Regions from separate parts of the Pseudoalteromonas sp. SWN166 genome, predicted to be linked through region 1. Evidence: predicted binding sites of a transcription regulator. Region 1 holds the regulator's gene; each other region holds the start of a gene.
What was found. The regulator sigma-54, encoded in region 1, starts transcription at its own class of promoters, with help from an activator protein. The targets are predictions, from matches to a motif close to GTTGGCACGNNNNTNGNNT.

Region 1 (5,606 bases):
CGATTGGCTACCAGCAACACCACCCATAGAAGGGACAATACCGTTAAGTACAGCCAAAATAGGGAGCACATCTAAAGTACCTTCAAAAAAGCTAGCTACAAAAGCAGCTGCAAGTGCAGTCAGCAAGTTAACACCTAACCAAACTGAGCGTTTTTTAGAGCTTTTTAGTACGGGAGCAAAAGTATCTTCTTCATCATCAAGACCGGCTAAGCCTAATAAACTATGCTCAGCATCTTCTCGAATTACGTCAACGATGTCATCGATAGTGACACGACCAAGGAGCTGATCGTTATCATCAACGACGGGGGCCGATATCCAATTATGACGCTCAAATAATTGAGCTACTTCACTTTCATCCATTGAGATTGGGATAGACTCACAATCTTCATCCATTAAATCGCGAACAATCTTTTCTGGTGGATTAGTTAATAATGTACTGAGTGATAAAGCGCCTATAAAGCAGTTATGCTTATCAACAACATATAAGTCATCGGTACCTTCTGGTAACTCGCCACGTAGCCTAATATATCGAAGTACAACATCAAGCGTAACGTCAGGGCGAATGGTCACCGTATCGGTGTTCATGAGCGCGCCAGCAGAACGCTCTTGATACGAAAGTGCTTGTGTTGCACGTTCACGGTCTTGAATGTCCATCGCGCTAACAACGTCTTTGTAAACGGTGTCAGGCAGGCTACGTAATACTTCACCTAAGTCATCATGGCCCATATCTTCGGTTGCGGCTGCAATGTGCTTAGGTTCCATTTGGGCAATAATGCCTAAACGTACATCTTCTGATAGTTCTTCAAGAACATCACCTTGTACATCGGGATCAACCAACTGCCAAAGTAGTCGGCGAATTTTATGCGGTGATGACTCTAATAGTAGTGCGGTATCACAAGGAGCTGTTTTTGCGAGCATGCGCCTAACTTGAACAAATTGACCACTATTAAGTGACTTAGTCACCTGCTTTAGTTGTTGTAGTGGGTAATCTTGTTCAAAAGCTTCAGGCATTGGCGTCCTTTATAAATTTTTATATTACTTTATGAGGGGAGGTGAGTTAACTGGCGTCACTAACCATATTTATTTTATATATCTGTTTTAGTTGAGGCATTAGTAATGCGAGTGTTGTTTTTATAAAACAGATTACTCTTGTTCATTAAAGCGTTGTGCTATCAATTCTCCAACAGCATGTAAAGCTTGCTCAGAATCAGGGCCTTTACATACAACTTTAACTTCTTTGCCTTGGCTACTTTCAAGTAACATGAGTGCAAGTACGCTATCGCCTGCGGCTTCTTTGTCATCTTGAAATAATGTAATTGTAGCATCAAACTGCACTGCCAATTGGGCAAGTACGGTGGCTGCTCTGGCGTGTAATCCTAATTTGTTTTTTATTAAAAAAGTGTCTTCACAATGCATAAGTTACTCTACCTAAGCTGAACAGGTGATTATTCAGCTATATTATTTTTCTTGTTCGCGATGGCGAATTTTTACATTGGGGTGTGTCATTGCAAAACTTTCACCAATAGTTTGCGCTAAATATACAGAGCGATGTTGACCGCCCGTACACCCAATGGCAATGGTCAAATAACTGCGGTTATTTCTCTCTAAGTGCGGCAACCACGTTTGTACAAATGTTTGAATTTGCCATGTGAACTTTTGCACAATACTATGACTAGCCAAATAATCTTTAACAGGTTGATCTAACCCATTTAAAGGCTTTAATTCAGGCTCCCAATGAGGGTTTGGTAAAAAGCGTGCATCAAATACATAGTCTGCTTCTTTTGGGATACCGTGTTTAAAACCAAACGATTCAAACGTGACAATAAGTTGCTTATCTTTTTTACCTAAAATCTTTTCACGAATAGATTCAGCGAGTTGATGAACGCTTAAGTCAGTCGTGTCTATCATAAAGTCGGCGCGGGTGATTAATACATCAAGTAATTCTTTTTCTTTTTTGATGGCTAAATCCAGAGGCAGTGAATCTATTGATAATGGGTGTAATCTGCGTGTTTCAGAAAAGCGTTTGATCAATGTTTGATCGTCGCTGTCTAAATAAAATAATGTAGGTTTTGCAAAATCAGGTAGGTATTCAAGAATATCGTTAAATTCTTCCTGCTCTTTAGGAATGTTTCGAACATCAATGCTGACAGCAATTCTATCGTAGCTATCAGATACACTGCGCACTAATGAAGGCAGTAGGTTTACTGGAATATTATCTACGCAATAATAACCTAAATCTTCTACAACGCGTAAAGCAACCGATTTCCCAGAACCAGAACGGCCACTTATGATAATTAACTCCATTTATCACCCTTTAATAAAACTACGATTGATCAACAATAACTTGGTAAAGTTCAGCATCTGATTTTGCACTACGTAACTGCTTACAAAAATCTTTGTTATTGAGTCTATCAGCAATGGTAGCTAGAGTCTTTAAGTGCTGCTGGTTATCTCCATCTGGTACGATGAGTGCGACGAAAATATCAACAGGGCGGTTATCTATAGCATCAAAATTTATTGGCGTTTCGCTAACGAGCACTAAAGCCAAAGGCTCTTCTGCACCGCTCATTCTTCCGTGAGGAATCGCAATGCCACGCCCTATACCTGTACTACCCAATTTCTCTCTACTCATTAAAGCAGTTAGAATGTCTTGTTGCGGTAGGTATGGAAGTTTAGCGTGAGCAAGTTCGCTAATGAACTCTAAAATCCTTTTTTTGCTATTAAAAAGGACCGCAGCTTTGCTGCAGTCCTGGCATATAAGTGAGCTTAATTTCATCATATTAGTGTCGAGCAAGCTTCTCTTTGTGTTTAATTACTTGGCGATCTAGCTTGTCGATCAACGAGTCAATGGCGGCATACATATCTTGATGTTCTGTAGAGGCAAAGAGTTCGGCGCCACTTACGTGTATTGTCGCTTCTGCTTTTTGATTTAGTTTTTCTACATCAAGAATGACATGAACATTATTAATATGATCAGAGTGTCTTTCTAGCTTCGCAAATTTAGTATTAATATAGTCTCTTAATGAATCGGTTAATTCTACGTGACGACCAGTTAAGTTTAGTTGCATAAGCATTACCCTCTTTGTTTAGCGTCTTAAATCAAGCTTTTACGTTGATTTGACGGTGGAATAGCCAGAGACTCGCGGTATTTTGCGATTGTACGTCTCGCTACTTTAATTCCTTGCTCAGCCAATATATCCGCTATTTTGCTATCACTCAATGGTTTTGCTGAGTTTTCTGCTGCGATTAATTTTCGGATAAGCGCACGTATTGCTGTAGATGAGCATTCACCTCCATTTTCGGTGCTTACATGGCTTGAGAAAAAGTATTTAAGCTCAAATATACCACGGGGTGTGTGCATATATTTTTGAGTTGTTACGCGCGAAATTGTTGATTCGTGCATTTCTACCATTTCAGCAACATCATTTAAGACCATTGGTTTCATGGCTTCAGGGCCGTGTTCAAAAAAGCCTTGTTGCTGCTTAACAATGCAATTAGTTACTTTTAATAGTGTGTCGTTTCTACTTTCTAAGCTTTTAATAAACCATTTAGCTTCTTGTAAATGTGAGCGAATAAACTGGCTGTCACCACTGGATTTTACAGTGCGAGACATTGCAGCGTATTGGCTATTAACACGAATTTTAGGCATGCTATCTGGGTTTAACTCAACAACCCAGCGGCCTTTAATTTTTTTAACTGACACATCAGGAATAACATACTCAGACTCTTCTCTTACAATAGTATCTGCAGGCTTAGGGCTAAGAGTATGTATTAATGTCATTACTTCTTTAAGCTCTTCTTCTTTGAGCTTAGTCTTCTTCATTAATGTACGATAGTCACGAGCTGCTAATAAATCAATATGCTCGGTTAAAATCATTTTCGTTTCATTAATGTAAGGTGTTTCTTTATCAAACTGGTTAAGTTGAATACATAAACACTCTTGTAAACTACGTGCAGCAATACCGACAGGATCAAACAGTTGGATGCGCTTTAATACTGCTTCAATTTCATCAAGTTCAACTTCGTTATCTTCTTCGTTTTCTTGATTAAAGCTTTCTAAAATTTCTTCGCAGCTTAGTGTTAAAATGCCTGAATCATCGACGGCTTCTACAATAGCAATAGCAATGGCTTCATCGGTAGGGCTAAATGGCGTTAGTTGTAATTGCCACATTAAATACTCATGAAGCGTTTCAGTAGAGGCGCCTTGGTATATTGATTCGTCTTCAGGCATTGGACCTGATGATGCTGCAGGGGCGGCACTCATGTACTCATCCCAACTAACATCCATAGCCATGTCGTCACTTAGCGTGTCTTTTGCAAGTGCTTCACCACTATCTTGTTCGTATTCGCTTGGAGCATCATCGGCAGATGCGCTAACAGTTATGTCATCTGTATCTGCTTTTTGCTCGTTTTTACCTGCAGCGTCTTCGGAATAGTCTGGTTCTTCAACCTCTAATAGCGGGTTGCTGTCGAGAGCTTCTTGTATTTCTTGCTGGAGATCCAATGTACTGAGTTGCAACAAACGAATAGCTTGTTGCAGCTGTGGAGTCATTGTAAGTTGCTGGCCCATGCGCAGCTGTAGTGATTGCCTCATGTATCTCTAACAATCCTTTTATGTTGTTATAATTAATACTAGCAGATGCTTAAAGACATGGCGTAAATGTTACAGCCTAAATTGCTCGCCTAAGTAAACATCGCGTACTGTTTTATCATTTAATACGTGTTCTGGAGTACCTGATGCAATCAGCTCCCCATGAGAAACAATGTAGGCTTTTTCACAAACATCAAGGGTTTCTCTTACGTTATGATCGGTAATCAATACACCAATCCCACGATTTTTGAGATGTTCTATTATTTTCTTTATATCTAATACCGAAATCGGGTCAACACCTGCAAATGGTTCATCCAATAATATAAATTTAGGATCGGCTGCCAGCGCACGTGCTATTTCCACGCGGCGACGTTCGCCACCCGATAATGCCATACCTTGGCTATCACGAATGTGTTGTATGCTAAATTCATCTAATAATTTATCGAGCGTGTCTTCTCGGGCTTGCTTATTTAACTCTTTGCGTGTTTCTAAAATTGCCATTAAGTTTTGATAAACAGTCAGTTTTCTAAAAATTGAAGACTCTTGTGGTAAGTAGCCAATGCCTAATCTAGCACGACTATGCATAGGTAAAAGAGTAATATCGTTATCATCGATAGAAATTTTACCTTTGTCGCTAGGTACAAGTCCCACAATCATATAAAACGTGGTGGTTTTACCTGCGCCGTTAGGGCCAAGTAAGCCAACAATACTGCCAGCTTTTACTTCAAGACCGACGTTTTTGACAACTTCACGGCCTTTATAGCTCTTTGCTAATAGTTCTGCTTTTAATGTACTCATGGTTGACCTTTATCGTCTTTTTTACTTTTTTTAGTTTCGATAGGCACTAAAATCGTGTGAACGCGGTCAGTTGAGTTTTCATCTTTTTCGGCACTGATTAACTGTTGTTCTATATCGTAGGTAATACTTTTAGCATTAATTTTTTGTCCTGCTTGCGATACTTGTGCATTACCAACAAGCGTTAAAAAACGTTTAGATACATCGTAACGAACTTCGT
Region 2 (5,606 bases), on a different contig from region 1:
TAAAGTGGCACAATTCACACAAGATGACGTTGACAGATTAATGCTTGATGAGGGTATTGTGCGCAATCGCTTAAAAATTGCGGCAACTGTTAACAACGCTAAATGCTTTATAGAAATACAAAAAGAATTTGGAAGTTTTAGTAACTACCAATGGCAGTTTGTGGGTAACAAGCCCCTGATAAGTAATTTAAATAACGTTGAGGATTATCCTGCAATTACAGAGGCATCAACCGCATTTGCTAAAGATTTAAAAAAACGGGGTTTTAAGTTTTTAGGACCAACCACCGTTTATGCCCATATGCAGGCCTGCGGAATGGTTAATGATCACAGTAATGATTGTTTTAGAAAAGAAGAAATTATTAAGGCTTTTAGTGGTGAGTAAGCAGGTAAATAGGTAGGTAAGTGATTAAAAGCTGCGCTTTTCGCGTGAGCAAGCTCTACGCCTACAGCCAAAGCTTAAGCTTGTGTTTATCTTGTAGACGCGCTGCTTGCTTGCGTGATGGGCAAAGCCCATGAAGTGATTGGTCACAAGCAGTGATTAAAAGCTCACGCTTTTCACGCGAGCAAGCTCAGCGTCTACCGCCAAGGTTTAAGTTTGCGTTTATCTTGTAGACGCGAAGCATGCTTGCGTGACGGGCAAAGCCCGTAAATTGATTGGTCACAAGCAGTGATTAAAAGCTGCGCTTTTCACGTGAGCAAGCCCTACGTCTACCGCCGAGGTTTAAGTTTGTGTTTATCTTGTAGATACCATCTCTCATTTTAAGCTTCAAGGTCGTATTTAACTTTCTTGGAGCTTAAACGCTTCTTGGTTTTTTATTACACCAAAACATATATGAATGAGCTTTCGCATATTTGCACACACAGCTTGCATCGGTGTTTTACCATTATTTATTAACGTTAACTTGTGTCTCTTTATTGTTTTATTCCATTGCCCTGCAACAATGGCCGCCATATAAAGTTTGCATCGAATTCTGGCTGGCCCAAGTTTACTGATTGATGTTCGCCCTTTTAATTTACCCGATTCATTATGCCTTGGGATTAATCCACAGTAAGCCGCCGCTTCTTTGGCTTTATTAAATTTTTTAGCCGCAAACAAATACGTCAGCTCTCTCGATAATACGGGTCCAATGCCAGGGATAGACTCAAGTAGTTTCCTGTTTCTTTTTAAATCAGGTTCATTATCTATGTGGTTATCAATGTCAGATTTAAGCTGTTTAATTTCATCGTCTAAAAACGCGATAGTCACTTTTATTGATTGGCAAACACGCGCAGAAACGTTGCTGAATTCGCTTGCCTCTAATCGGTTAGCTTCTCGTTGTCGGTTACTCTCAAGCGCATCTAAACGACGAATAAGAGCTTTAAGCTCTCTAACCTCTAATGCATCAGGTTGCCAATAACTAACGACTGCGTGCTTAGCACAGCCGTAATGGGCAAGCATCGTTGCATCAGACTTGTCTGTTTTATGAATTATGTTTAAAGCGTCTGCATACTTTTTAGCTTTACCGGGATTCGCTAGAATAATATTAAAGCCTTGCTCGTGTAAAAAATACATCAGCGCCTCATGATAAACACCCGTTGGTTCGAGTGTGATAACGAGCTCATTAGCAGCGCTTTTTGTTGTATTTAAAAGCCATTTTTCTATTGCTAAAAAGTCTTGGCGCTTGTTTTTAAATACTTTTGTTTTAATCTTATTTGTAAGCTGGTCTCTCAACCACGATAAATCAATCTTCTCTTTACTAATATCAATGCCGATAAACATCATCTCTACTTACTCCCCTTGTACATACAGCATCTACTTAAATAAAAGTGTGCTTGGATACCATTCAGTTTCTGAGAATAGAAAGTCAGGGCTTTATCTACGGAGCAGTATTAAATACTAGACGCAAAGGCAAGCTCACTGACTTCGATGTGATAAATGATAGCTAATCATTTATCAATGAGAGATACAAGACGCGAAGCTTGCTTGCGTTCAAAAATGAAGTTTTTGGGATGGGTGTTTAAATAATTAAAAGCTTCGCTTTTCACGCGAGCAAGCTCTACGTCTACCGCCAAAGTTTAAGTTTGCGTTTATCTTGTAAACGCGCTGCTTGCAGGCGTGATGGGCAAAGCCCGTAAAGTGATTGCTCACAAATGAATAATAAATAGCGAAAAGTCTTTCACCATTTGCATACTGCTAATCTCGTGAAAGATTATACTTTTTCATTTTCTCAACGAGTGTTGTTCTGCGTACACCTAATATTTCTGCAGCACGCGCTACAACGTAATCATAGCGCTCTAACGCTTGGGTTATTAAGCTTATTTCGAGCTCGGCTAAATAGTCTTTAAGTTCAATACCATCATCTGGTAATAACCCACTACCCGTTTGGCTAAACTCAGCGTCAGGCTCACTTTCGTAATCACTAAAACCGGTGCTAAATATGTCGTTAAAGGCGTCTTTTTCCATTAACTCTTCAGGGTATTCAGGCTCGTAGGCTTCAACTTCAATGTAACGATATTTGTTAGGTAAATCGGGAATATCGACCACTTTCTCAGGAAACATAATAACCATACGTTCCACTAAGTTAGCAAGCTCACGAATATTACCAGGCCAAGCATGTTCTTTTAAACTCTCAACTGCGCGCTCAGTAAACTTAGCGGTAGAACCAGTCTGGTCGTTAACACGGCGCATTAACTCTTTTAAAAGCAGTGGTATATCATCAGCTCGCTCACTCAGCGATGGGTTTTCGATAGGGAATACATTTAAGCGATAATATAAATCTTCCCTAAAACTGCCCTCTTCAATCATTGTTTCAAGATTACGATGCGTGGCCGCAATAACGCGTACATCAGCCTGAATAGCCTTTGTACCACCAACACGCTCGTAGCTGCGTTCTTGCAATACTCGCAGCAACTTAACTTGCATTTGCAGTGGCATATCGCCTATTTCATCTAAAAATAGTGTACCGCCTTGAGCTAGTTCAAATCGCCCTTTACGCGCCGATATAGCACCCGTAAACGCGCCTTTTTCGTGGCCAAATAGTTCGCTTTCGAGCAGCTCTGCCGGAATAGCACCACAGTTAACAGGTACAAACGGTCCATTAATACGCTTTGAAAGCAGGTGAACATTACGGGCAACCACTTCTTTACCTGTGCCTGATTCGCCTAAAATTAAAACATTAGCGTCGGTTTTTGCCACTTGTTCAATTAAAAAACGAACATCTTTTACGGCCTCTGTTTCACCAACAAGTCCGTCAAAAATTTTATGTGGTTTAGTATGCTTATGCTCATTAGGCAGCATACGCTGATACTGCTGGCAATCGTGGAGTAACTGAGTTGTCACTTCGTGATTAAATGGCTCGCAAATAAGCCCCACTACATTAGCGATACTTAATAGTGGTTTTAGCGTTTCGCCAATTAATAAAAAGGGTAGAGTTGGATAGCGTTTAATTAAGCTTTCGTGGTCAAGTGATTGCAACGCTCCTAAAATAATCATGCATTCTTGCTGCTGATATTTTTTACATTCTTGTTCAAAGCAGTCTTCGCTTAATAGTTGAGCAGCTTCACCAATAAAGCCAAGTGAAGCATTTAATCCTATTGCGCGGTTGTTATTATTATCTAAAATCAAGATCATATTTAGCGAGCCGTACTTTCACTAATTTGTATAATTAGTTAAATTGTAAGCCAGTTCAGAATGGATGCAAGCGATAGCGGCAGTTTTTTGACATAAACGCCAAAAAACAGACGGACTAGTTAAGTCAATCATACTTAATAGTTAATCATTAAGTATGGGTTATGGTTTTAACTTAGTTATTGCTTAGCTATTACCTAGCTATTACTTAACTATAACTTAGCCCTAAAAATTAATTTACTCAGGAATAAAAATGCTATTGTTAGTAAATAAACTCAATTATAAATTTAAGTTGAAGTTACAAATGCCGATACATAGATAAGCTAAAATGCTTGGCATTAATATTGCTATGTTCTTATAAAAGTATAAAAGCTTTATTAAATTTTCATATCAGTTTTATATAGAGTTTTTTATATTAGCTTTCACATAATTTTATTGTTTTAAATTTTAGGATTTTCCATGGCTCACATCTCAGTAAAAAAATACGGTCAAGTTCGTGCTAGTAGTATTGCCGAAATGACTCCTTACGAACAAATAAATCTTATATTCAGTAATATTATCGGCCGTTTAGCGGCAACAAAAGGGTTTATTGAGCGCAAAGAAATAGCTAAAAAAGGTGAAAACATTTCAGCCTGTGTTTTATTATTTGGTGCCCTACAAGACGCACTTAATTTAGAAGTAGAGCAAGACCCTAGTATTTCTAACAATTTATTGGCACTTTACGATTACTGCCAACGACGTTTAACGCAAGCAAACATAAACAACGATATTGAAGCAATTACTGAAGTATCAAGTATTGTTAAAGAAATTAAAGAAGGTTGGAATAATATTCCGCTAGATCAACGCAGCCCTGCGGTTTAATTTAAATTATGAACTCGCCAACATCTTCGCAGCAACTAACAAGCCATGCAGAGCAAATACAAGCACTGCTTAGTAAAATTGAAGTGTTAGTAAATGACAATAATGCAGACGAAGCTCCGCCTTTTTTAGACACTTTAAATGCTAAACTAAAGCAATGGTGCGAAAGCAGCGACGGCCCAAGCGCAGAGCAATTAGAATTAATTCAGCTTCGTATAAATACTATTTTAGTAAAAGCAAATAGCGCTAAAAACGAATCGTCAAAAGCTATTATTAAACAAAAAAAATCTGGCAAGGCAATTAAAGCTTATAAAGCAGCCAATTAAAATCCACCTCAAGCAGTAAACATAAAAAAAACCGTTGTAAATAACGGTTTTTTTATGTTTTTTGGTTTAGCTATTAAAACTATATGCTATTTATATATTAAGAGTTATCTCGTACAACCCCAGGCATATTTTCCAGCTGAGCTTGAACATACGTACTGGTGTTATTCAGGCTTGCCACTAATAAATCCATTGCGTTATATTGAGCGTATAAACGAGATGATAGTGACTCCATTTTACTGGCAAGGTCCAAGCGCTGGTCATCTATGTCATCAAGTTGGTTTGTTTTGCTGTCTATGCGGTTTTGGATAATACCGTCAGAGTCGGTGTAAAAGCTCAGCTTTTCGTCAAACGATTGTGCAAATCCATCATCGTCATTACCTACAAAAAACTGCTGCACTAAATTTACATTAGCGTCTATTTGCTCATCTAGTGTTTCTGTATTTAGGGTTAAAACACCGTAGCGGTCTGTTTCGACACCTAATTGCGAAAGCGATAATGAGTTACCATCACCTAAATCAACGGGATTTGTTATTTCGCTACGCAGCTTTGACATAACACCACGAAGTAGCGAGTCACCAGCCATAACGCCTGCACCACCTTCGCCGGAGGCACCTAAATTATTGCTCAGCTCTAAGAGTTCGTTGTAACTTGTAATAAAGCTATTTAAGCCTGTTTTAATATTATTATTATTTTCGGTAACCGATATATCGCTTAAGTCGTCATCAGTGGCATGCAACTTTTTAGCGGTAATATCCACGCCATCAATCACATTAGTAAATTCATTAGTATTGCTTGATACAGTTAACGTGCCATCA
Region 3 (5,606 bases), on a different contig from region 1:
TCAATATTGATTTTACGCAAAACTTTGATGATTATTCTTTAGCAATGGGTGCTGAAATCCGTACTGACGAATATCGCATTTTAGAAGGCAATGAGTACGCATACCGCGATTACGATACAACCAACGGTGTAAGTATTTACAACGGCTTAAGTGGTGGTGTTGGCTCTGAAGATGCATCAGGTGGTTCACAAGGGTTTGGTGGTTCAGCTCCTGCATCATCAGTTGATGAATCGCGTGATGTAATTTCATTTTACGTAGATGCAGAAGCTTATGTGATTGAAGATGTAATTTTATCGGGTGCACTTCGCTACGATAACTACAAAGGCTTTGGTGATACAGTAAACTTTAAGCTTGCTGGTAACTGGTCTGTAACCGACGATATTTCACTACGTGGTGCATTAAGCTCAGGTTTTAGAGCGCCTTCAATGCAGCAGCTTTACTTTAATAACGTAAGTACGCAATTTGTTGTTGGTACTAATGGTAATTTAGTTGCAGAAGAGGTTGGTACATTTAGAAATGATTCAACACTTGCGCAAAGCTTAGGTATTCCAAAGCTTAAAGAAGAAAAATCACAAAACCGTAGTTTAGGTATTGTATATAACGTTACAGATAATATTAATGTAACCGTTGATTACTACTCAATTGATATTGACGACCGTATTGTAATTAGTGACCGCTTAGGTAAAGGTTTATCTACAAGCCTTGATGCTGCACTGAATAGTGCGGGTGCTGGCGTAGGTCAGTTCTTCTTAAATGGTGCTGATACAGAAACTCGTGGTGTTGATTTTGTAGCAACGTGGAACACTGAAGGTTTAGGAGGCACGCTTGATTTTACACTTGCAGCTAACTTTACTAAAACAGATGTTGTATCGTTATTTTCGCCTGCTGGCTCAAGCCTTGAGACAGTAAATGTAGACGATATATTTTCAGCTGAAGACATCTCTATTATTGAAGAGTGGCAACCAGAGGATCGTATTAACTTAAGTGCGCTTTATCAACGTGACGATTGGACAGTTAACCTTTCACTTAATCGTTTTGGTGAGTACACAGTAGAAGATGGTGGTCGTCAAACGTATGGGGCAGAGATTTTAACTGACGTTAAAGTTAACTACTTCGTTACTGAAGATTTGTCGGTAAACATTGGTGCAAACAACTTGTTTGACGTTTATCCAGATAAAAACGAAATAGGTAACTCTCGCTCAGGTACTATTGTAGATGCTAGTGGCAACACAGTAATAAGTAGTTCAGGTGTGTTTGACTACTCACGTCGCTCGGCTCCATTTGGTTTTAACGGTGCTTACTACTACGTAGGTGCAGAATACCGTTTTTAATTAATAACACTCCCTTTCGTTATTTAACTCAAAGGGCCGTAAGGCCCTTTTTTTGGTTTTAGCTTGGATTGATTTATTGAGAAATCAAACTTATTGAATAATCATCGTATTGCTTAATATTATTCATTACACTCATTAAAGTATTATGTGTACTGTTTTCGTCTGCGGTTATAAGTACCGTACTTATTTCATATTTAGCCGCGAACATCGCTAAATTAGTCGCAACTTGCTCTAAATCAATTAACCTCCCTGAAAAATATACTCCGTTACTTTCATCAATTCTAAATAAAGCATTTTTAACAGGCTTATCTATTTGAGGGCTGTCGAGTGGCCGGTTTAATTCAATAGCCACAGGTTTTACAAAAGATGTAGTTACAATAAAGAAAATTAGTAATATGAACACTATGTCTAACATCGGGGTCATATCTACATCAGCATTATTTTGCAGTTTAGTTAGTTTACTTTTCATATTAGACCTTATTTTTAATTAAATGCTGCGGCGCCACAGCAAGGTTTTAGGTACCTATTAACAAAATTAGCACAGCAAAAATAAAGCGTAGTTAAATAAATATTCTAATAACATTAAATATTTGTATTCATTATGTATTTAAAATGTGGCGAAATAAGGTTGTGTTTATACCAATTTGCTTATATATGGGGTCTATTTAACATCGTTATAGTGTAATTTAATTCGTTAAATTGCTTAAATATCTATGCAGGTTGGTATTAGAGGCAATAAAAAACCCAGCGCTAGGCTGGGTTCTATTTATGCGTTATGTAAGCTTAATGCTTTTGCATACGGCTCATTTCTGCATGGCAGCTTTGCATTGTTAATAATGTTTTAGCGAGTGCAGCTTCGCAATCAGCCGGTTGTGGTTTATCCATAGCGGCTTTAATTTCTGCAAGCGTTTTATCTTCTACTTCTTCAAGCTCTTTTACATAGGTGCTGTCGTTATGTGAGGTGAATGTAGTAAGTAAGGCTGTATATGCACGTCGTGCTTCAACTGCGAAGGATGAACCATCTTCGCGTTCGCCTTTTTCGTTAATTGCATAGGGCTGCAAGCGCTCAACACTCACTTTTCGGGCATCTATCATACGCTGAAAAAGGGCGCCAATAGCTGGGTCTTCAACTTTTTCCTGTGCTTTTTGATAAAAATCGATGCCGCTGTTCATAACTTGAATGATGTCAGTAATATGATTTACTTCTGATCCTTGATGGGTGTTCATAATGACCTCTTTAATTAAATGAATGTATAGTTAAATTTAATTAAAGCAAGGTGTGTTCCAAGTTAACGCCTTGTTTTAAGTCTTTGCTTTTTAACGTTTTATTTTTTATTTTTGGAGTTGCTAGGTTAACAGATCAAGTATTAACCTAGCAATTTTTACATCATATTGTGTAATAAAGTTATTTTAGCTCTTCAGCTACTTCAGCTACTTTTTGACGTAACCAAATGTGACTCGCATCGCGATGTAACAGTGGGCTCCAAATCATATCAAGCTCAAAAGGAGGAATAGGGAACGGCGGCTCTAAAATTTTAAGCCCCGGATCATCTAAATATATATTTGCGGCTTTTGAAGGAAGGGTCGCAATCAAATTTTTCTCTTTAGCTAAATGAATCGCTACATGGTAGTTACGCGTAAAAGTGGCAATGTTACGATGCTTACCAAAGTGAGCAAGTGCTTCGTCAACCCAACCAAGTTTTTGCACATCTTTAGGGTCCATACCTACACCTACGCCAAAACCTGTTTTACTCACCCATATATGGCGTGCTTTTAAGTAGCTGTCGAGGCTAAAGTTTTCAATAATAGGGTTGTCGGCCTTAACTAAGCAGCAAAAACTGTCTTTCCAAATGCGTTTATGATGAAAAGACTGAGGTAAGTTTTCAAAACGGTTGATTGCCATATCTACTTTACCGTTTTCTACGTCATGAAAGGTTACATCACTTGGGGTAAGTATATCCAAAGTAGTGTCTGGAGCTTCGTCGTGCAATTTACTAAGTAGTTTTGGGGCTAATGTACTTGCCGCGTAATCACTGGCCATGATTCTAAACACACGTTTACTTTGGCTTGCCTCAAATTCTCGATTAGGTGCTAGAGTTTCTTCAAGCGTCATTAATATGCCACGTATTACAGGCTGTAACTCCAAAGCGCGCTCTGTCGGGACCATACCATCGCTGGTACGAACTAAAATAGGGTCGTTAAATAAGTTACGAAGTCGTTTAAGGCCATTACTCATTGCGGGCTGCGTAATGCTCAATTGATTAGCAGCGCGTGTTACGTTGCATTCTCGAAGCAATGTATCGAGGTAAACGAGTAAATTTAAATCTATTTTACTTATATTCATTGTGTGTCCTTTGCGTTTACCAGTGATGGATAAATCGCTGTGCTGTCGGGTAAGGGTAAATATGACTTACCTGCCCATTTTTTATATTTTGTTGCGCCTGCTTCCAAAAGCTAACATCTATAAGCTCCGGGTGAGTGCTGAGAAAAAACTTTTTATACATAGGGTTTGGCATTACAAATGTACATAACTGCTCTGGAAATACGTCTTGCGGCGCAACCGAGTAGCTTTGTTCATCCATTAAATAATCGTCGTAGCTCTTTGCTTTTGGTAATGCTCTAAAGTTCATATCTGTTAGGTACTGAACTTCATCGTAATCGTAAAAAATAATACGTTTGTGCTTACTTACACCAAAGTTTTTTAACAGCATATCGCCAGGAAATATATTAACGGCAATCATTTCTTTTAGGGCCTGCCCGTATTCTTCAATCGCGTCTGCGGCACTTTCTTCATCAGCATTTTCTAAAAATAAATTGAGTGGTGTCATGCGCCGTTCAATATATAAATGTTTGATGATCAACCATTCGCCTTCAATTACCATTGATGAGCCAATTGTTTTATGTAATTGCGCAAGTAAATTACTATCAAAACGCGCTAAAGGAAATACGACGTTAGAATACTCTATGGTATCGGCCATTCTGCCAACGCGATCATGGTTTTTTACTAGTTGATAACGCTTTAACACGGTATCACGACCAAAGGGCTTACTTTCACCAAATTTGTCTTTTATTACTTTAAAAACATAACCAAATGAGGGAAGGGTAAATACCATCATCACCATACCGGGAGTACCCGGTGCAATTGTAAACTCATCACTAGAGTGAGATAAGTGATTTAAAAACTCTCGATAAAACTCAGTTTTACCCTGTTTATGGAAACCCACTGCGTTATAGAGCTCAGCAAGCGTTTTGTTTGGCATAAGCTGATTCAAAAACCGGACAAGTGCTGAAGGTGCGTGAGTCTCGACCATAAAGTAGGCGCGGGCAAAGCCAAAAATAACACGCATTTGAGATGACTTAGTCAAAAGAGCATCTAAATATAACCCGTTATCTTCATCGTGCAATACGGCGATTATAAAAGGCTGAACGCCACTTTTTGAAACAACACGACCAACAATATAAGCTGCTTTATTACGATAAAAAGGTGTGTGCAAAATATCAAAGCGCATTTGCCAAGGTTGGTGATGTGTATCGGGGGCTTGTTTATAAAATGCTTTTACAAGAAGGCGAATATCACGCTCTAAATTTACAAATGGGGCTTTAAAATCAAAATGATTAATAATGCGTTTTATTGTTGGCTTTAGGCCATCAACTACTGGGAAGTACGTTCTATATTCAGCCTCTACAGGCACCGAAGGCGCATCTTTTAAAGTTGCTTCTACAAATATAAAGTCATTATGAAAATAGCGCCTATGGTACAGCCGGCAAAATACAGAGTTATAAAAGGTTTCGGCGAGTTCTGCTTGAGGGTGGAAGCATAAAAAATGTTGATATATTTTTTTAACTTCAAGCCATAGGCTTTCATCAAGCTGTTCTGTTGGGGTTTCTTTTTTTAGGGCTTGTGTGGTTTCGTTAACACGATCATCATAATAGCTGATACGCAAACGGCTGATATCATTAATTGCTTGCCAATCTTTTTTTGCAAAGGCGAGGGGGGCTTTGGCTGTTGTTTTTTGAAATAATTGATAGTGCTTTTTAAAACCCGTTAAAATTAATTCAGCAATATGGCGAGGCTGCATTTGCACTCCTTAATAGTCCCTAGAGCTTATACTCTATAGTGTTAAGGGTATGTTATTTTAAGTTTAAAACCAAGATAAATATTACACGCTATTTAATGAGAAATTATTGGTATTTAGCTATCTTTTTTTCGAGAGTTTTAATCTGCTTAGCGATGGCCGGTGTGTCTTTTTTATACTCTTTATTAATCATTTTTAG
Region 4 (5,606 bases), on a different contig from region 1:
TGTTAACTGCACTTATTTGTATCTTAATCTATGTAGCATTTCGTTTTGAATGGCGCTTTGCTGTGGGTGCGGTAGGTGCATTAATACACGACGTTATTATTACTGTGGGTTTATTTTCGATATTAGGTTTAGAGTTTGATTTAACTATATTAGCGGCAATTCTTGCGGTAATAGGTTATTCACTTAACGATACGATTGTTGTATCTGACCGTATTCGTGAAAACTTCCGTAAAGTACGCATTGACGACACTATCGAAATTATTGATATTTCACTTACGCAAACACTTAACCGTACACTTGTAACTTCAATCACGACTATTTTAGTATTGATTGCTTTGTTTGCATGGGGCGGACAAACCATTCATGGCTTTGCAACTGCATTGCTGTTTGGTGTGTTTATTGGTACTTATTCTTCAATTTATGTTGCCAGCTCTGTTGCCATAGCAATGGGCGTAAGCAAAGAAGATTTAATACCAGAAGTAATAGAAAAAGAAGGTGCTGACCAAGACGCTATGCCGTAATTGGGTTTGTACTTAATAAAAACCGTTCTTATGAGCGGTTTTTTTATATCTGCAATTTATTAATTATTCAGGCGTCTAAGTTTTCATTAGCGAGTATAACAGTGCAAGCTTACGAAAACAGTGCTAACTTTGTAGTATGAATTGGTAGGGCCTTTTTGCAATAATGTACAAATCGCTGCAGGTTAAGGCACAGGCCACTGAAGCTAAAATAAACCAAGCGTTATCGCTAAAGTTATCTATTTATTTATATGCTCAAAGGGGGCTCTTGAAGCGCTTATCCTTTCAGCCAATAAATAGGTAATTTAAATAAAGTAGGTAATTATTATGTTGCCAATAAAACTTTCTATTAGTGTGTTAAGTCTGTTTATAAGTTTTGCACTTATGGCGCAAGAGCAAATAATTAATGTAGCTCAAAAGCAAGATACCCAAAATGCCCGAGAAGAGTATCTCAATGAGTTACTGGTACGTGCACTGGAAAGCGTAAACTACCCCGGTGTTATCCGAATGATCCCCATATCAGATCTGCAAAAGCGTAAGTTAATAAACCTAGATGATAGCGAATTGGATATGTATTGGAGTATGAGCAGCCCAGAGCGAGAGGCGCTTGCCTTAGCTATTAAAATACCGCTATTTAAAGGTTACATAGGAAAGCGGGCTTTACTCACTAATAAACAAAATGTAGCACGTTTTAAAAACGTAAAAACTCTTGAGCAGCTAGGAGAGTTTTCAGCAGTACAAGGCCATAACTGGCCGGATACAAGAATCATGTCGTATAACGGATTACATGTAAGGCCGCTTACTAACTACCAAGCCATGTTCACTTTAACGAGCCGAGGGCGAATAGATTACTTTCCTCGCTCGTTTATTGAGGTTAACTCTGAGCTTATTGAAAACAAACAAAGTAATTTAGTAATCGTGCCTAATTTATACATAAGTTATCCAACCGGTATTTATTACTTTGTGACAAAGAGTAAACCTGAATTGGCGAAGGCAGTTGAAGAGGGCTTGATAAAAATGCAAGAAAACGGTGAGTTTGACGCATTATTTAATGAATACTTCGCAAAGGGTTTAAATACCCTACCTTATACAAAAGGCAAAACGGTTGAAATTAAGCTCGATAACCCTTATTTTTAGGCACAAAAAAAGGAGCCTAGGCTCCTTTTTTTCATCATGCTATTTATTAGCGAAGTAACGACTCAGGTAATACTGGACGAATTTCGCGAACAATTGCTTGAGTCAGTTTTGGTGAGCCACAGATGATATTGCCGCTGTGGTTATAGTTATTACCACCAGCGAAATCTACAACCATACCGCCAGCTTCTTTAACCATAAGTTCGCCTGCAGCAGAGTTCCAAGGTTTTAAGCCGATTTCAAAAAATCCATCAACACGGCCAGCGGCAACGTATGCCATATCTAAAGCAGAACAACCTGCACGGCGAATGTCTGCAGTGTGTACAAACAGTGCTTTAAACGCTTCTGTGTATGCATCCATGTGGTTTTTGTTTTTGAAAGGAAAACCTGTAGCAAGTACAGTGCCTGCAAGAACTGTAGTTTTGCTAACACGTAGACGTTTGCTGTTTAACTGAGTGCCTTGACCGCGAGAAGCAGTGAAAAGCTCACCACGAATTGGATCATAAATAACAGCTTGGTCTAAACGACCTTTAACTTTAAGTGCGATAGAAACCGCGTAATGAGGGATGCCTTTGATGAAGTTAGTTGTTCCATCGATAGGATCTACAATCCATTGGTAATCATCATCCTTGCCTTTATGCTCACCTAGTTCTTCACCAACAATAGAGTGAGTAGGGTAAGACTGTAAAATAGTGTCACGAATTACGGCTTCGGCTTCTTTATCAATGTTAGTTACTAAGTCGTTAGCGCCTTTTTGTTGCACTTCAACTTTTGATAAATCTTCACTTGCGCGAAGTAAAATTTTGCCTGCGTTGCGCGCAGCGCGAACCGCAATGTTTAACATTGGATGCATGGTATTACCTTTGGGTTGTAAAAGAACGTTTATATATTTCAGCCGGCATATTTTAGCGACTTTTGACATAAAGTAAACAATAAACCCTAAATACTTATGTTTGTTTTTTATACAAGATTAAAAAGTGTATATATTTTTTCAAGATAATAATTAAGTCACAGGCCCTAATTAAATCGAATTAATTTTAAATAACACTTTACCTAAAGCTAGCTTGAGGTTTTATCGTGCTGTTTACTTAATTGATAGGACAACATTATGTATTTAGAGCACGTAAACTTAGTCGCGAGTGATATAGATAGTATGCTTAAATTTTATCGCGCTGTATTTCCGCATTGGTCAATCAGAAGTGAGGGTAGAGGTGATTGGCACGGAAAACCAAGACACTGGGTACACTTTGGAGATGACACGCATTACATTGCGATAAGCGACCATGGTGAAGGTGAAAACAGAAACTTATCGGGCCATCAAGTTGGTTTTGCACACTTTGCTTATGTGACTAATAACTTAAATGAGGTAGTGATACGCTTAAATAAAGCGGGTTTTCGGATAAGTAAGCAAGGTAGTGAGAATCCTTTCAGAAAGAATGTCTACTTTATTGATCCCGCTGGGTTTGAGGTGGAATTTGTAGAGTATTTAAGTGATATACCAAGCGAGCGAAATAACGATTTATAACAGGTTAAGCACCGCAAAGAGCGGTGCTTAAGCAAGCTTTATGAACGATTATTTCCAGCGCCTAATTGTGTTTTTAGCTCATTAGCAAAACTCATAAACTTTTCTTTAATAGTCCGTTTTATTTTTATTTCGACAGAGCCCATTACCGCTTTACCTTCAATATGAATAGTCGGGCCTTGGCGCTTGTTAAGTGATACCGATTTATTTTCAAGGCTGCTTAATATACAAAACATTTTGGAGACTACGTTTACATGCTCTGGTACATATATTTCATCGCTACCAAAAATACAGTTAACGTGAATAGTTACATTTTGATGCGCAAAAATGGCATCGGTAAAATCGAGCACCACCGATCCCATAAAATTACTGAGGTAAATGTTTTTTGGTACTACCCACTGGCCGCTTCGCTCGTTAGAGCCTAAAATACTGCGTAGTGTAAAGTCATCATCACTGTTTTGTTGTGCACTATAGTGTGGAGAAAATTGCGACTGTTTTTCTGCTTTATATTGCTGGTCTGTATTAAGTGTTAAATCCTCTACTAAGGCTAAAAGAGCTTCGTTGTTAGATGCATCCATCGCGTCATCTAAACGTCTCTCAAATGCATCAACTGAAATAACCCCATGACTGTAATTATAAATTAATTGATCAATCACCTGTTCGCGTACTTGCTCTATTGGACGGTCTTCAACTTTTACAGACATGAGATATTCCTTATTATATTTACTATTGATACTTATCTTAATGTTTAATTGCAAACCGCGTACCAAATATAATTACTTTAATTATCAATTGGTTATTTTTTAATGGTGTTTTTTTCTTTGTTATATTAACGATAGATTAACCAAAAGAGCAATTATCTAGCTATTTTCACTATTTGAGAAAGTTTTACCGAGTAGCCTGTAAATAGTTACACAGCTATAGTTAAAGCTTTATCGCAAAACAACCTAAGCAATTGAATTTTAAGAGTAAGTAAACTTGGCCTAAAGCTCGCATAAGTTAAAGTGTCTTTAATCAAAAGGAGAAAGATTATGAAAACATTTAACAAATCTATTATCGCAGCTTTAGTTCTTGGTACTACGGCTATGGGTGCCCAAGCGAACAGCTGGGAAAACGAAAGTAAAGATGCTTGGATTGATGGTAAGGCAGAAACAGTTCTTCTTATGAACACTAATCTAAACAACTTTGACATTAACACTGATGTAAAAAATGGCAAGGTAGTACTTACAGGTAAAGTTAATAGCGAGCTTGATAAAGAGCTAGCAGAAGAACTTGTACTTAGCCTAGATGGCGTATCCGATGTTGAAAACAGCCTTACCGTTGTTAAAAGCATGGACACAAAAGATAGAAGCAAAGACATGATGGACGATGATGATAACGACCTAACGGACGCTAAAATCACCACTGTAATTACAACTCGCTTCCTGTTTGACTCGGAAGTTGGTGGTACAGACATCGATGTTGATACCGATAACGGTGTAGTGACTCTTAATGGCTCAGTAGAGTCTGAAGCTGAAAAGCAGTTAGCAGTTAAAATTGCTAAAAATGCTGAAGATGTTCGTGACGTAGTTGATAAGTTAACTATTGTTGCTGAATAACACAGTTATAGTTAAGGCCCAGTAAAGCTGGGCTTTACCCCTTTCTAATGCTTAATTTAAATGGAGTTTGGTCATGGATATTATCCGTATAATATTTTCAGTTTTATTACCGCCAGTGGGTGTATTTTTGCAAGTTGGCTTAGGTATGCATTTTTGGTTAAATATTTTATTAACACTGCTAGGTTATTTCCCAGGGTTAATACATGCAATCTACATTATTGCGAAAAAATAATGACACATTATATATTGTGTAAGCCGACTGCTGAGGTTTAGCTAAATACTTCAGTACCGATCGGCTCACAATATTAGTTTTTAAAGTAAACATTTTTTAATTTACTCAAACTAAGTGATTTATTTCTTGTAACTCGCTCCCAACATTCCCCCAGCTATTATTTACTTCAATTAAGCTTTCTAACTAACAGCAGTGTTCTGATTCTGTATTGATGCCATTTAGGAAATATTTAACATTAGTTTGTTTATATATCTACAATACGCGATTAATTACTCTATTATTTAGTGACAATATTACCATCACTTCTAAACCAAGTTTTTACACATATTGAGGTAGTTAATTGAATATTCGACTTATAATGTCAGGTGTTGTGTCATTCGTTTTTTATTTTAGTTGGGCCTACTGGGCAAATAATGCGGTAGACATTGCAAAATCGGTCACGCTTCAAGCTGCATTAGTGCAAGGCTTGTATAGTGGATTTGTAACGCTGTTTTTTACTTTTATTTTAGAAAAGGTCGTCAACAAGTATAAGTCGAGTTATGTAGCGCTTGCATTTGTAACTCCGATTATTTGTATGTTTCATTCTAAAACACCACAAAACG

Region 2: fliS (flagellar export chaperone FliS) is a predicted target of sigma-54. The motif match lies at 3,939-3,957, and genes of this name have one in related genera.
Region 3: I6F49_RS07820 (ferritin-like domain-containing protein) is a predicted target of sigma-54. The motif match lies at 2,602-2,620, and genes of this name have one in related genera.
Region 4: I6F49_RS01025 (LiaF domain-containing protein) is a predicted target of sigma-54. The motif match lies at 3,927-3,945, and genes of this name have one in related genera.

Annotation. Positions count from the first base shown of each region.
Region 1 is NZ_JADYXB010000008.1:120,800-126,405, reverse strand. It holds gene mgtE (magnesium transporter) at 1-1,011, opposite strand, end outside; gene I6F49_RS07175 (HPr family phosphocarrier protein) at 1,144-1,416, opposite strand; gene rapZ (RNase adapter RapZ) at 1,459-2,304, opposite strand; gene ptsN (PTS IIA-like nitrogen regulatory protein PtsN) at 2,324-2,776, opposite strand; gene hpf (ribosome hibernation promoting factor) at 2,781-3,068, opposite strand; gene I6F49_RS07155 (RNA polymerase factor sigma-54) at 3,095-4,594, opposite strand; gene lptB (LPS export ABC transporter ATP-binding protein) at 4,664-5,389, opposite strand; gene lptA (lipopolysaccharide transport periplasmic protein LptA) at 5,386-5,606, opposite strand, start outside.
Region 2 is NZ_JADYXB010000007.1:73,507-79,112, reverse strand. It holds gene I6F49_RS06125 (DNA-3-methyladenine glycosylase I) at 1-382, shown strand, start outside; gene I6F49_RS06120 (IS110 family transposase) at 779-1,762, opposite strand; gene I6F49_RS06115 (sigma-54 dependent transcriptional regulator) at 2,174-3,610, opposite strand; gene fliS (flagellar export chaperone FliS) at 4,067-4,468, shown strand; gene I6F49_RS06105 (hypothetical protein) at 4,477-4,791, shown strand; gene fliD (flagellar filament capping protein FliD) at 4,889-5,606, opposite strand, start outside.
Region 3 is NZ_JADYXB010000009.1:89,707-95,312, reverse strand. It holds gene I6F49_RS07830 (TonB-dependent receptor plug domain-containing protein) at 1-1,331, shown strand, start outside; gene I6F49_RS07825 (ExbD/TolR family protein) at 1,405-1,800, opposite strand; gene I6F49_RS07820 (ferritin-like domain-containing protein) at 2,115-2,558, opposite strand; gene I6F49_RS07815 (LysR family transcriptional regulator) at 2,737-3,675, opposite strand; gene aceK (bifunctional isocitrate dehydrogenase kinase/phosphatase) at 3,692-5,410, opposite strand; gene I6F49_RS07805 (DUF4124 domain-containing protein) at 5,514-5,606, opposite strand, start outside.
Region 4 is NZ_JADYXB010000001.1:217,732-223,337, reverse strand. It holds gene secF (protein translocase subunit SecF) at 1-521, shown strand, start outside; gene I6F49_RS01040 (substrate-binding periplasmic protein) at 846-1,655, shown strand; gene suhB (inositol-1-monophosphatase) at 1,702-2,505, opposite strand; gene I6F49_RS01030 (VOC family protein) at 2,761-3,177, shown strand; gene I6F49_RS01025 (LiaF domain-containing protein) at 3,216-3,878, opposite strand; gene I6F49_RS01020 (BON domain-containing protein) at 4,206-4,772, shown strand; gene I6F49_RS01015 (YqaE/Pmp3 family membrane protein) at 4,846-5,004, shown strand; gene I6F49_RS01010 (hypothetical protein) at 5,345-5,606, shown strand, end outside.